DNA from 2 places in the Roseobacter sp. HKCCA0882 genome. Region 2 is predicted to be linked to the other one. Evidence: riboswitches for the same ligand, from Rfam matches in the RefSeq annotation. Region 2 holds a riboswitch; the other holds the start of a gene.
The links. Region 2 has a riboswitch for S-adenosylmethionine ahead of metZ (O-succinylhomoserine sulfhydrylase). Riboswitches for the same ligand answer to the same signal wherever they lie in the genome.

Region 1 (5,038 bases), 520 kb from region 2:
AGCAGCCGTGCGAAGGTAGCTTGGCAAGCGCAATTGCAGGCGTTCGATGATCTGGGCTGGTTCGAAGAGCCCATACAAATCAATGCCTTCCAGCTGATATCGTTTGGCAATTTCATGACCTTTCGCATCACCGGTGGGCAAGAACGCAAAACTGACAGGCCTTGCTTCACCTATGGCATAGGCCACCTGTACTTCACAGCTGTCCGCCCAGCCCCGGCTGACCACATCCTTGGCGAGTTGGCGCGCGGCGTAGGCTGCCGACCGATCCACTTTGGTTGCGTCTTTCCCCGAGAACGCACCGCCCCCATGTCGAGCGGATCCGCCGTAAGTATCCACAATGATCTTTCGCCCCGTCAGACCTGCATCAGCGGCAGGCCCTCCCATGTGAAACGTCCCTGCGGGATTGATGTGGAGCCGCACATTTGGTCGCCAACGGTCGCCCAGCGTTGGCTTGATGACGGCATCGATAACCAGTTCGCGCAAAGCACGGAGACCAAGACTACTGCGATGCTGCGTTGACAAGACAACGTCCGTGACCTCTCGAGGCAGGCCGTTTTCGTAGAGCACCGTCACCTGAGCTTTTGCGTCAGGACCCAGCCCCGAGCCCGCTTCAGACCGCCGCAGACTGTGATGCGCGCGCATGAGCTGATGAGCGAGCGTAATTGGAAGAGGCATAAGCTCTGGCGTTTCGTTACAGGCATATCCAAACATGATGCCTTGATCGCCTGCGCCGGTTTCGTCGCCATCGACGCCGAATGCGATCTCGGCGGACTGCCTAGAGATCGCCTCGATGACTTGGAGGCGTTCAATCGACAAACCCCAAGCAGGATCGTCGTATCCGATGCGAGCCAGGATATCTTTGGCGATTTCTGGGGCGTTAATGCGCGCTCGCGAGGTGATTTCTCCGAAGAGAAAAAGTGTGTGGTCTTTGATAGAGGCTTCGATAGCCACACGTGATGCCGGATCCTGCAGGAGGCACTCGCTTAGGATCGCGTCTGAAATCTGGTCACAAACTTTGTCTGGGTGCCCAGCAGAAACGCTCTCAGACGAAAATGGGTAAAGTTGGTTCATGGTCTTTCCTCTCTTTAGTGCTTTAGCCATCTGGCAGGGCGCACAAGCTGATGTTCAAATGCCCGGGTGTGTTACGGTTGGTCAGGATTTGAGGCCTGATCTGGTTAGGTCGAAAACAAAAAACCCTCCTTCGTTTCCGAGGAGGGCTGACGACGCTAACGACCTTTAGTTGCCTAGGGCCGCATCCCCTCTCGGGAAACCACCTTGCCGGTCTTGGCAGGTTGGCGCGGGCGTCAGCCCAGCTCTTGATGCATTTAGTAATAATATCAAAAGCCGACGGCCTCGTCAATCAAGCACCCTCCGGCGGTCTGCGAAAAATTGTCGGATGGCGTCTATGACCGCGTCATCTGTCCCGTTCATCTCTTGGATGTTGGTGATTTCTTCGGCGGCTCGACCAAGGGTCATCCATTGGGTCTTTTCTTCCGCCGCTGGCAACCACTTTGATCGCAGGTAGTCGCGGAACCGCGCGGTCTCCTCAGTAGTCAAAAGTTCGGGGCTATGAAACGCGACCAAACGGTTGCCCAGTTGACGAAGGCGACGATCAGACAGGCTGGAAACGATCTCTTGGCGACGTGGCCAGTCAGCGTGTTGAAACTCCCCAAGCAGGTTCTTGTCAGCGTTTGAATAAAACTCGCCGTAGATCAGTTCCTCAACCGGCTTCGGTGGCGCCTCAGGATCATCAACAAAGCGCTCAGCCATCGCCTCCCCAACCCTGCTTCGAAATTCTGGTGCGGCTGCAATAACTGCGGCGCGCCGCTGATGTTCGGGACTGGGCTCTGCCATGCTCAAGAGCGCCGGCGCCTTGTTGGTCGACACGCTACGGATGACTTTGGGGGACGCATCAACCGCCGCGAAGAGCGCCTCGTCGGATGCGCTCAATAGATCCGCAGGATTAGCGGCATCTAGGTCGAAGAATGCTGCCCGTGTATTGTTCCCTGGGGTGTAGCCGCAAAAGACTCCCGTGTAGGCACGGGGTTCGCCCCCTCCAAAGCGAAGGACCAACTCCATCGGCTGAAAGGTTTCGAGTTTGGCTTGAACTTCCGTTTTATGGGCAGTGGACAAGAGTTCTGCCCAGAGGCTTGGGTTTCTGTCAGCTATCCGGCGGGCGATGTGGATCGTGGCTTCCACATCTCCAAGTGCGTCATGAGCGTTGTGGCCATTGAACCCGTTGGCGGGGGCTAGTCGGTCGAGCTTGAAGCTCTGCCGCCCGGCTTCATCTTGGGGCCAGGCCAGAAGTCCGGGGTCTCGCACGTAGGCTGTATAAACAGCCGTCATAATGTCGAAGCGGGTATTGCCGTTGAACTGGGTGGCGTAAATGCTCGGCGACAGGTTCTGATAGAAGGTCTGCCGCAGCACCTCCTCGTCGAATTTCATTGTGTTGTAGCCAACCCAAATCGCCGGTGCCCACTGCTCTGTCAGTGCAACGACCTTCTGAGAGAATTCAAAAAGGGATGGCAGGCTTGGGTCCGTCAGTTGATCAGGCGTGACCCCTGTAACGATCAAAGCCTGCGGCGATGGCAAAATATGGGGAGCTAAACGGCAGCGAAGGTTCACACGCTGCTTCTCCACGAAATGTTCATCCGTCAGGATCGCTGCGAATTGCAGCGGTTGGTCGTACGCCGGGGAGATCCCTGTGGTCTCTAAATCGTAAAAAACAAAATCCACCGCTAGCGCTTTCGGGCGAATGAAAAGGACCCTAACTGCTCTGGCGTGATGGTACGCCAGATGCTCTGCCGGCTGATCCGCTGCCAAAGAAACTTTGGGTGCGCTGCCAGATATAACCAGTAACCTTTGCGACCAAGCGTTTGCCGGCCGACACCGCTGAGGCAGCCGTCATCACGGAAATCCGCCGTGTCCTGCGCACGCCAGAAACCACGGCACAGGTCATAGCTGCACTGGACCGCGAGGATATACCCGAGGCAGAGGCCATCGAGGCGCTCCAACAGTTTCCCAAGCTTTGGGATCAGCTCTTTCCGGGCGAACAGGCCCGCATCATTCAGTTGCTCGTCCGGCGCGTCACAGTGACCGCTGAAGGCCTAGTGATCGACTTGCGGACCGACGGGATAGCCGGTGTCATGCGGGAGATGATGACCCCACGCCAGCTTGAGGCTGCGGAATAATGGCCGCGCCCGACACCATCCAAGTCTTCGTCCCCCTCAAGCTCCGCAAGAAAAACGGGCGGCCCAAAATCATGCCGCCCGCCGATTACCTGCCCAGCGAGGATAACACCCAAGATCCGCATATCCTGCGTGCCATCGGCCGCGCATGGTCCTGGCGGCGGCGGATGGAAGCCGGAGAGTTCGGCACAGTGCGCGACCTGGCAATCGCCGTGAACCTCGCAGAGCGCCATGTCAGCAGGCAGCTGCGGTTGGCATATCTCGCGCCTGAGGTCTTGAAACGACTGGTGTTTCGGCGAGAGGTATCTGCCGTGACCGTGATGCAGCTGTCAGAGTGTGCGGGCTTGCCTTGGGCCGATCAGGCTGGCGTGGTGTTTGCGGAGGACGGCGGCGCGAAGTGAAGGGCCGAATGCTGGATGACCTCTGGACTGGTCTTGAAGCACTTGAAAGGCGAGCGTTTGGTCATGCAGGGACGCTAGCCAGCGCCCTGCCCCTCCTCAAGACAAGTTCCTCTGACAATACCCTTGTTTCTTCGCTTGGTGACGACGCTCTCAAGCACCTCGCCTTCATGATCGACAGCTCGCCAGAGGTAGTGCCGCTCACCGTTGATTTTCACGAAGACCTCGTCCACGTGCCATTGCCATGGCGAAAACGCACGCAGTTGCTGAACACGTCGCCGGCGGATCTCGGAGGCAAACATCGGCCCAAACCTGTTCCACCAGAACCGGATGGTTTCATGGCTGACGTCGATGCCGCGTTCGTGCAGTAAATCTTCGACATTCCTCAGCGACAGAGGAAATCGGACATAAAGCATCACGGCCAGGCGGATGATCTCAGGACTGGTTTTGAAATACTTGAAGGGGGAGCGTTTGGTCATAACCTGACGCTAGTCCGCTCCCTGCCCTGCCTCAAGCAAAGTTCTTCTGACACAGCCGTCCCCAGGGTTCGGCTATCTGAACCGCCGCACCTTGCCTCACTTGAAACGCGAGCGTAGCGCATTGCTCAGCATGTCCACCAGCGTCACGCAGCCCAGGATCACCAGAAGCAGCGCCGCGACCTGCGGATAATCCAGCAGCCGCAACGACCCGACAAGCTCGGTGCCGATTCCGCCTGCGCCAACCATGCCCATTACAGTGGACGCACGGAAATTGTACTCCCACCGATACATGCTGACATCGGCGAATTGCGGAAAGACCTGCGGAAACACCCCGTGCAGGATCACCTGCATCCGCGTCGCCCCCGAAGCTTCGGTCGCCTCGATCGGGGCCGGATGCGCGTGCTCGATCGCTTCGGCGAAGAACTTGCCGACCATTCCAACCGAATGCAGCCCCAGGGCCAAAACACCCGGCAGCATCCCGAAACCGACAGCGGCGACAAAGATGATGCCCAGGATCAGCTCCGGGATCGAGCGCAGCGTGTTCAGCACGAAGCGCGCAATCTGATAGGCGATCCTGTTGGGGGTCGTGTTGCGCGCGGCAAGAAACCCCAGCGGCAGCGACAGCGCGATGGCCAGCGCCGTTCCGGCGATCGACATGGCCAGCGTTTCCAAAAGCGGGTCGATCCAATCCCGCCAGCGTCCGAAATCGGGCGGGAGCATCTCGGTGACCAGGACGCCGATCGCCGGCAGGCCCTGCGCCAGGCGGTCTCCGTCTAGCATACCGGTCAGCCAAAGCGACAGGATGACAATGGCCAGGACGCCAAGAATTTGAAGAAACAGGATGCGCCGCCCCTTGCTGTCCTCGGCGAGGATCATCTCGGGATCGGTCAAGGTCGATGTATCGGTCACGGGGCGGCGCATGGTGCTGTCCTTCGGTCGCTGGCTTAGTTGGACTGGAGGTTCTTGCGGATGT
Region 2 (5,038 bases):
AGGTTCTCAATTTCGCGGATGATTGAGGTATCAATACTAGGCTCGATACTGCGCAGATAGGGGCTGATTTCTGCCTGCTCATCGCGGCTGATGAACAGCACATGGAAATTTCCACCCGACCCAACTAAATCAATCGAATGCCCCGCGGCGCGGCTGAGTTGTCGGGCGTAATCGGTCAGAATTTGGCGATCCCTTGCCATTTTTTGCGGGTCGGTTGCTGGCCCAAAATGTGCTTCGATACGGACAGGATCAATCCATCGTCTCAGCCGCGAGGGGGTTTGACGGGCAACAAAGCGACCGTTTTCCATTGCATATTCATCATATAGCGCAATGGCTTCGAAATTGCGCGCCAAAGCACGGCGCGAGACAGGGGCATCCGAGGGGGTGGTGGATTGGCGCAATAACCCCTCACGCAGAAGCCGTGCCTCGGTTTGGGCATAATATTGCGCGTAAAGTGCGCTTTCGGCAGAGGGGGTGGTTACAGGTATGCTGCTTGATACTCCGTTCTGGTCCGTGGCGGCTGGCCCCATGGCCTGACAGCCCACCAAAATGCCAAGCGCCGCTCCCATCCATAGACCGCGCCGAAACTTGCGCCCTGAAAAGATCGCGTTTTTCATAAAATGCATAATGTCGCCTTACATATCAGCGCTTAGGAAGCGTTGCATATGGATTTTGTCTTTGCCAGCGGCCAACGTGTTGCGCAATTTCGCGTCCATCTTGAAGGTGTCTTCATCAGTTGCAGAGCGGAGCATCCGTCCTGTGTCTGCACTTGCAAGATTATCTTTGATGTTTGCAACCAATTTCTTATTAGCGCGTTTCACCGTCTCAATTAAATAACGCCACGCTCGACTTCTTTGCGGAAAATACTGTTCGACGATCACGACATGCGCCAATTCGGCAACCCCGAGTGGCCAAATATCAACCACGGTTGGGTCGATTTTGAGGACTTAGGATCGATCATTTTTTCACCCTTGCATTGGATTTCACCGTTGCAACCCAATGTGGTAATGAATTTTTAAAAATTTATACATATATTTTTCTTTAATCAGCTTTGCGGTGGTTTGGCTGTTAAAGATTTGGAATGTATCTGTCATGGTTGCAATCTCACAGCGTGGCGGCGGGTATTGTATTGCAGCCCCTTGACCCTAATTATGGCAAGGCGTAATGCCCTGTACCGTGGCGATTTGTTTACCGGATTGCGGGCCACAAAAAAAATGCCGCTAAAGAGGTCGAGGCCTGCTTGCCGCATGATGCCCGACCGTTCAGATGGAAGGGATATAAAGTGTCAGACGCAGCTGCCAAGCAATCCATAGGATTGAAATTCTTGCCCGATACCGTTTCGGCGCAGACACGCGCGGTGCATTCAGGCACCCGCCGTAGCCAATACGGCGAAGTGTCTGAGGCAATATTTATGACCCAAGGTTTTGTCTATGACAGCGCCGAGGCGGCCGAGGCCCGCTTTATCGAAGCAGGGCGTGAGGAATTTATCTATGCCCGCTATGGCAACCCGACTGTCGCAATGTTCGAGGATCGGATCGCGGCGATTGAAGGCACAGAAGATGCTTTTGCAACCGCTTCTGGAATGGCGGCGGTGAATGGCGCGCTGATGTCCATGTTGCGCGCGGGTGATCATGTGGTGTCTGCGCGCGCCTTGTTCGGGTCTTGTCTCTACATTCTTGAGGAGATTTTGACCCGTTACGGGGTTGAGGTCACGTTTGTGGATGGCGATGACCTGACCCAATGGGAGGCCGCAATCATCAAGGGCAAAACCCGCGCTGTATTCTTTGAAAGTGTTTCGAATCCCACGTTGCAGGTTGTCGATATCGCCGCCGTTGCGCGTCTGGCCCATGATGCAGGCGCTTTGGTGGTGGTCGATAATGTGTTTGCCTCTCCCTTGTTTCAAGACAACCGCAAACTGGGCGTTGATGTCGTGATCTATTCCACGACCAAGCATATTGACGGGCAGGGGCGGTGTTTGGGCGGGGTGATTTGTGGCACCCGTGAGTTCATTCGCAAGACCGTGGAACCCTATCTGAAACATACAGGCGCGGCGATGTCGCCGTTTAACGCGTGGGTTATGCTCAAGGGGTTGGAAACGCTCCACCTGCGGGTTAACGCCCAAGCCGACACTGCTCTTGCCATTGCGCAAGGGCTAGAGGGGGAGGCGGGTGTGGCGCGGGTGCTCTATCCGCATCTCGACAGCCACCCGCAAGCCATGCTTGCCCTCACGCAAATGCAAAAAGGCGGCACAGTGATCGCGATTGAACTGGAGGGCGGGCGCGATGCGGCGTTTCGGTTCCTCAACGCGTTAGAGATCATTACAATCTCAAATAATTTGGGCGATGCAAAATCTATTATCACCCATCCTGCCACAACGACCCACCAGCGTTTGCCTGAGGATCAAAAGCAACATCTGGGCATTACATCTGGTCTTGTGCGCCTGTCGGTGGGGCTTGAGGACGTTAACGACCTGTTAAGGGATTTGAAACACGCGCTCGGTGCTGCGCGTGCTGCAAATTAACCCTTATTTTTAGGATTTTGTTGGAAACTCAAGGAATTGGTCGATATTTGTCGGGCCAATATTGATCCGTTCGGCGTTCACAATCGTAAATTATTCACAAAACAAGTTTGGATTCCGCGCACCAACACCCATATGATGGTAAGGTCGCGTGGCCGAAGGGGTGATGAGATGAACGTCCATATTGGTGCAGTTGCGAGTGAACCGACCCAAGACGAGGCCCGTGCGGCCTTGGCGCTTTTGAAACAGTGGGCGGAAAGCGCAAGCATGGCGGAGCGTGCCGCCCTTGATCCTGCTGTCTCCAAACTTTTGACCCCCTCCCAAGATTACCCCGAATTTTCGCGCAGCTATCCGCAGGATTTCAAAGTGGACGCAGCCTATAAGGCGGGTCTTCCTGATCTTCAAAATGGCCCTGCCTCGCTTATTAAAGGGGCCAAGCGTCAAATCCAACATGTGGGGATTTCCAATTTCCGCCTGCCTATCCGCTATCACACCCGCGACAATGGCGATGTGATGCTGGAAACTTCGGTGACGGGCACCGTCAGCCTAGAGGCGGGCAAAAAGGGCATCAATATGAGCCGCATCATGCGCAGCTTCTATGCCCATGCCGAAAAGACGTTTAGCTTTGAGGTGATCGAAGCTGCGCTTGATGATTACAAATCCGACCTCGAAAGTTTTGATGCGCGTATCCAAATGCGCGTTTCCTTCCCAATGAAGGTGCAGAGCCTGCGGTCTGGTCTTTCGGGTTATCAATATTATGACATTGCGCTGGAACTGGTCGAGCGCGATGGGGTGCGCCAGAAATTGGTGCATCTGGATTACGTTTATTCTTCGACCTGCCCTTGCTCGCTTGAATTGAGCGAACATGCGCGCGCCACGCGTGGGCAGTTGGCCACCCCGCATTCGCAGCGATCTGTTGTGCGGATTTCGGTCGAGATTGCCCCTGACGCAGGGTGTTTGTGGTTTGAAGACCTGATTGAGATGGCGCGCCGCGCTGTGCCAACAGAAACGCAGGTCATGGTGAAACGCGAGGATGAACAAGCCTTCGCAGAGTTAAACGCTGCAAACCCGATCTTTGTGGAAGATGCGGCCCGCCTTTTCGCGGGCGAGTTGCAAGCTGATCCACGAGTGGGCGATTTCCGTGTTTTGGCGAGCCACCAAGAAAGCCTGCACAGCCATGACGCGGTCAGCCTCTTGACCGAAGGCGCTACGTTTGAACAGGCCAGCCTTGACCCGCGCCTGTTCCAAAGCCTGTTCCATATGGGCTAAGGGCCAAGACCCAATACGAAAAAAGCCCCAAGACGCGGGTCACAGATGTGACGCTGTCTTGAGGCTTTGCTCGGTCTGACGAAGCAGTCCGGTCGTATACTAACGATCACAGTAAACTGCGGGCGTGGTGTTTGCAAATGAAATGAAGCCCCAGATCAAGGCTTTGGCGGGGTTTTAGGCCCTTCCATGCTTGACACTGCCTAAGTCAGGGGCCAACGCTCTGCCTCATGTTTGATATACGCCCCGTTGGATATGTCATTGGCCTGATCGTTACCTTTCTTGGGGTATCGATGCTTGTGCCTATGGGGGTGGATCTTGCCTTTGCCAATGGCGAATGGGGTGTCTTTGCCGAGTCTGCCGCAATCTCGGTGTTTATCGGCCTTGCTTTGGTGTTTTCCTGCGCCAATGCGGTGCAGCAGGGCCTGAGCCTGCAACAGACCTTTCTTCTGACAACCGCAATTTGGGCGATTTTGCCGATCTTTGCAGCGCTTCCCTTTGTGTTCGGCGCAACAGATGCGCGGATTGTCGATGCAGTGTTTGAGGCGATGTCAGGGCTGACGACAACAGGCTCAACTGTTTTCACAGGCTTGGAATATTTACCCCACGGGCTGAACCTTTGGCGGGCGATGATCCAATGGTTTGGCGGGGTGGGTATCATCGTGGTCGCGATGGTGTTTTTGCCCGAATTGCGGGTGGGGGGGATGCAAATCTTCCGCTCCGAGGCATTTGAAACAATGGGAAAAATCTTGCCCCGCGCAACTGAAATTGCGGCGCGCATCTCGGTGATCTATGTGGCGCTGACCTTCCTGTGCTTTCTGGCTTATTGGGCCTTAGGCATGACCTTTTACAACGCGATCTTCCACGCCTTTACCACGCTGTCCACGGGTGGGTTTTCGAACACAGATGCCTCTTTTGGGGTTTATCAAGGCCCGCTTGAATATGTCGCGGCGGTGTTCATGATTTTGGCAAGCCTGCCCTTTGTGCGCTTTGTGCAACTTTTGGCGGGCACGGCAGAACCGCTTTATCGTGACAGCCAAGTGCGCGCGTATCTTGGGGTCATCACGGCCCTTGTGCTGATCATGACAGTGTATCGGATTATCGCGAATGGCGACCATCTCGAGCATGGGATCCGCGAAGGGCTGTTCAACATTACCTCCATCATATCTGGCACAGGTTATTCTTCGGTGGATTACCAGCTCTGGGGGCCTTTGCCCGTGGTGGTGTTCTTCTTTGTCGGCTTGATTGGGGGGT

Region 1: linked by a shared signal. The riboswitch ahead of metK (methionine adenosyltransferase) and the one ahead of metZ (O-succinylhomoserine sulfhydrylase) in region 2 are both predicted to bind S-adenosylmethionine.

The regions. Positions count from the first base shown of each region.
Region 1 is NZ_JBBLYI010000001.1:871,658-876,695, reverse strand. It holds gene metK (methionine adenosyltransferase) at 1-1,071, opposite strand, end outside; SAM riboswitch class V at 1,076-1,144, opposite strand; SAM-I-IV-variant riboswitch at 1,227-1,328, opposite strand; gene AAC622_RS04585 (exonuclease domain-containing protein) at 1,357-2,736, opposite strand; gene AAC622_RS04580 (hypothetical protein) at 2,877-3,191, shown strand; gene AAC622_RS04575 (hypothetical protein) at 3,191-3,589, shown strand; partial or broken gene AAC622_RS04570 (IS6 family transposase) at 3,712-4,065, opposite strand; gene phnE (phosphonate ABC transporter, permease protein PhnE) at 4,162-4,986, opposite strand; gene phnD (phosphate/phosphite/phosphonate ABC transporter substrate-binding protein) at 5,010-5,038, opposite strand, start outside.
Region 2 is NZ_JBBLYI010000001.1:1,389,992-1,395,029, reverse strand. It holds gene AAC622_RS07090 (DUF2927 domain-containing protein) at 1-626, opposite strand, end outside; gene AAC622_RS07085 (hypothetical protein) at 636-926, opposite strand; SAM riboswitch at 1,167-1,245, shown strand; gene metZ (O-succinylhomoserine sulfhydrylase) at 1,325-2,521, shown strand; gene folE2 (GTP cyclohydrolase FolE2) at 2,690-3,787, shown strand; gene AAC622_RS07070 (TrkH family potassium uptake protein) at 4,015-5,038, shown strand, end outside.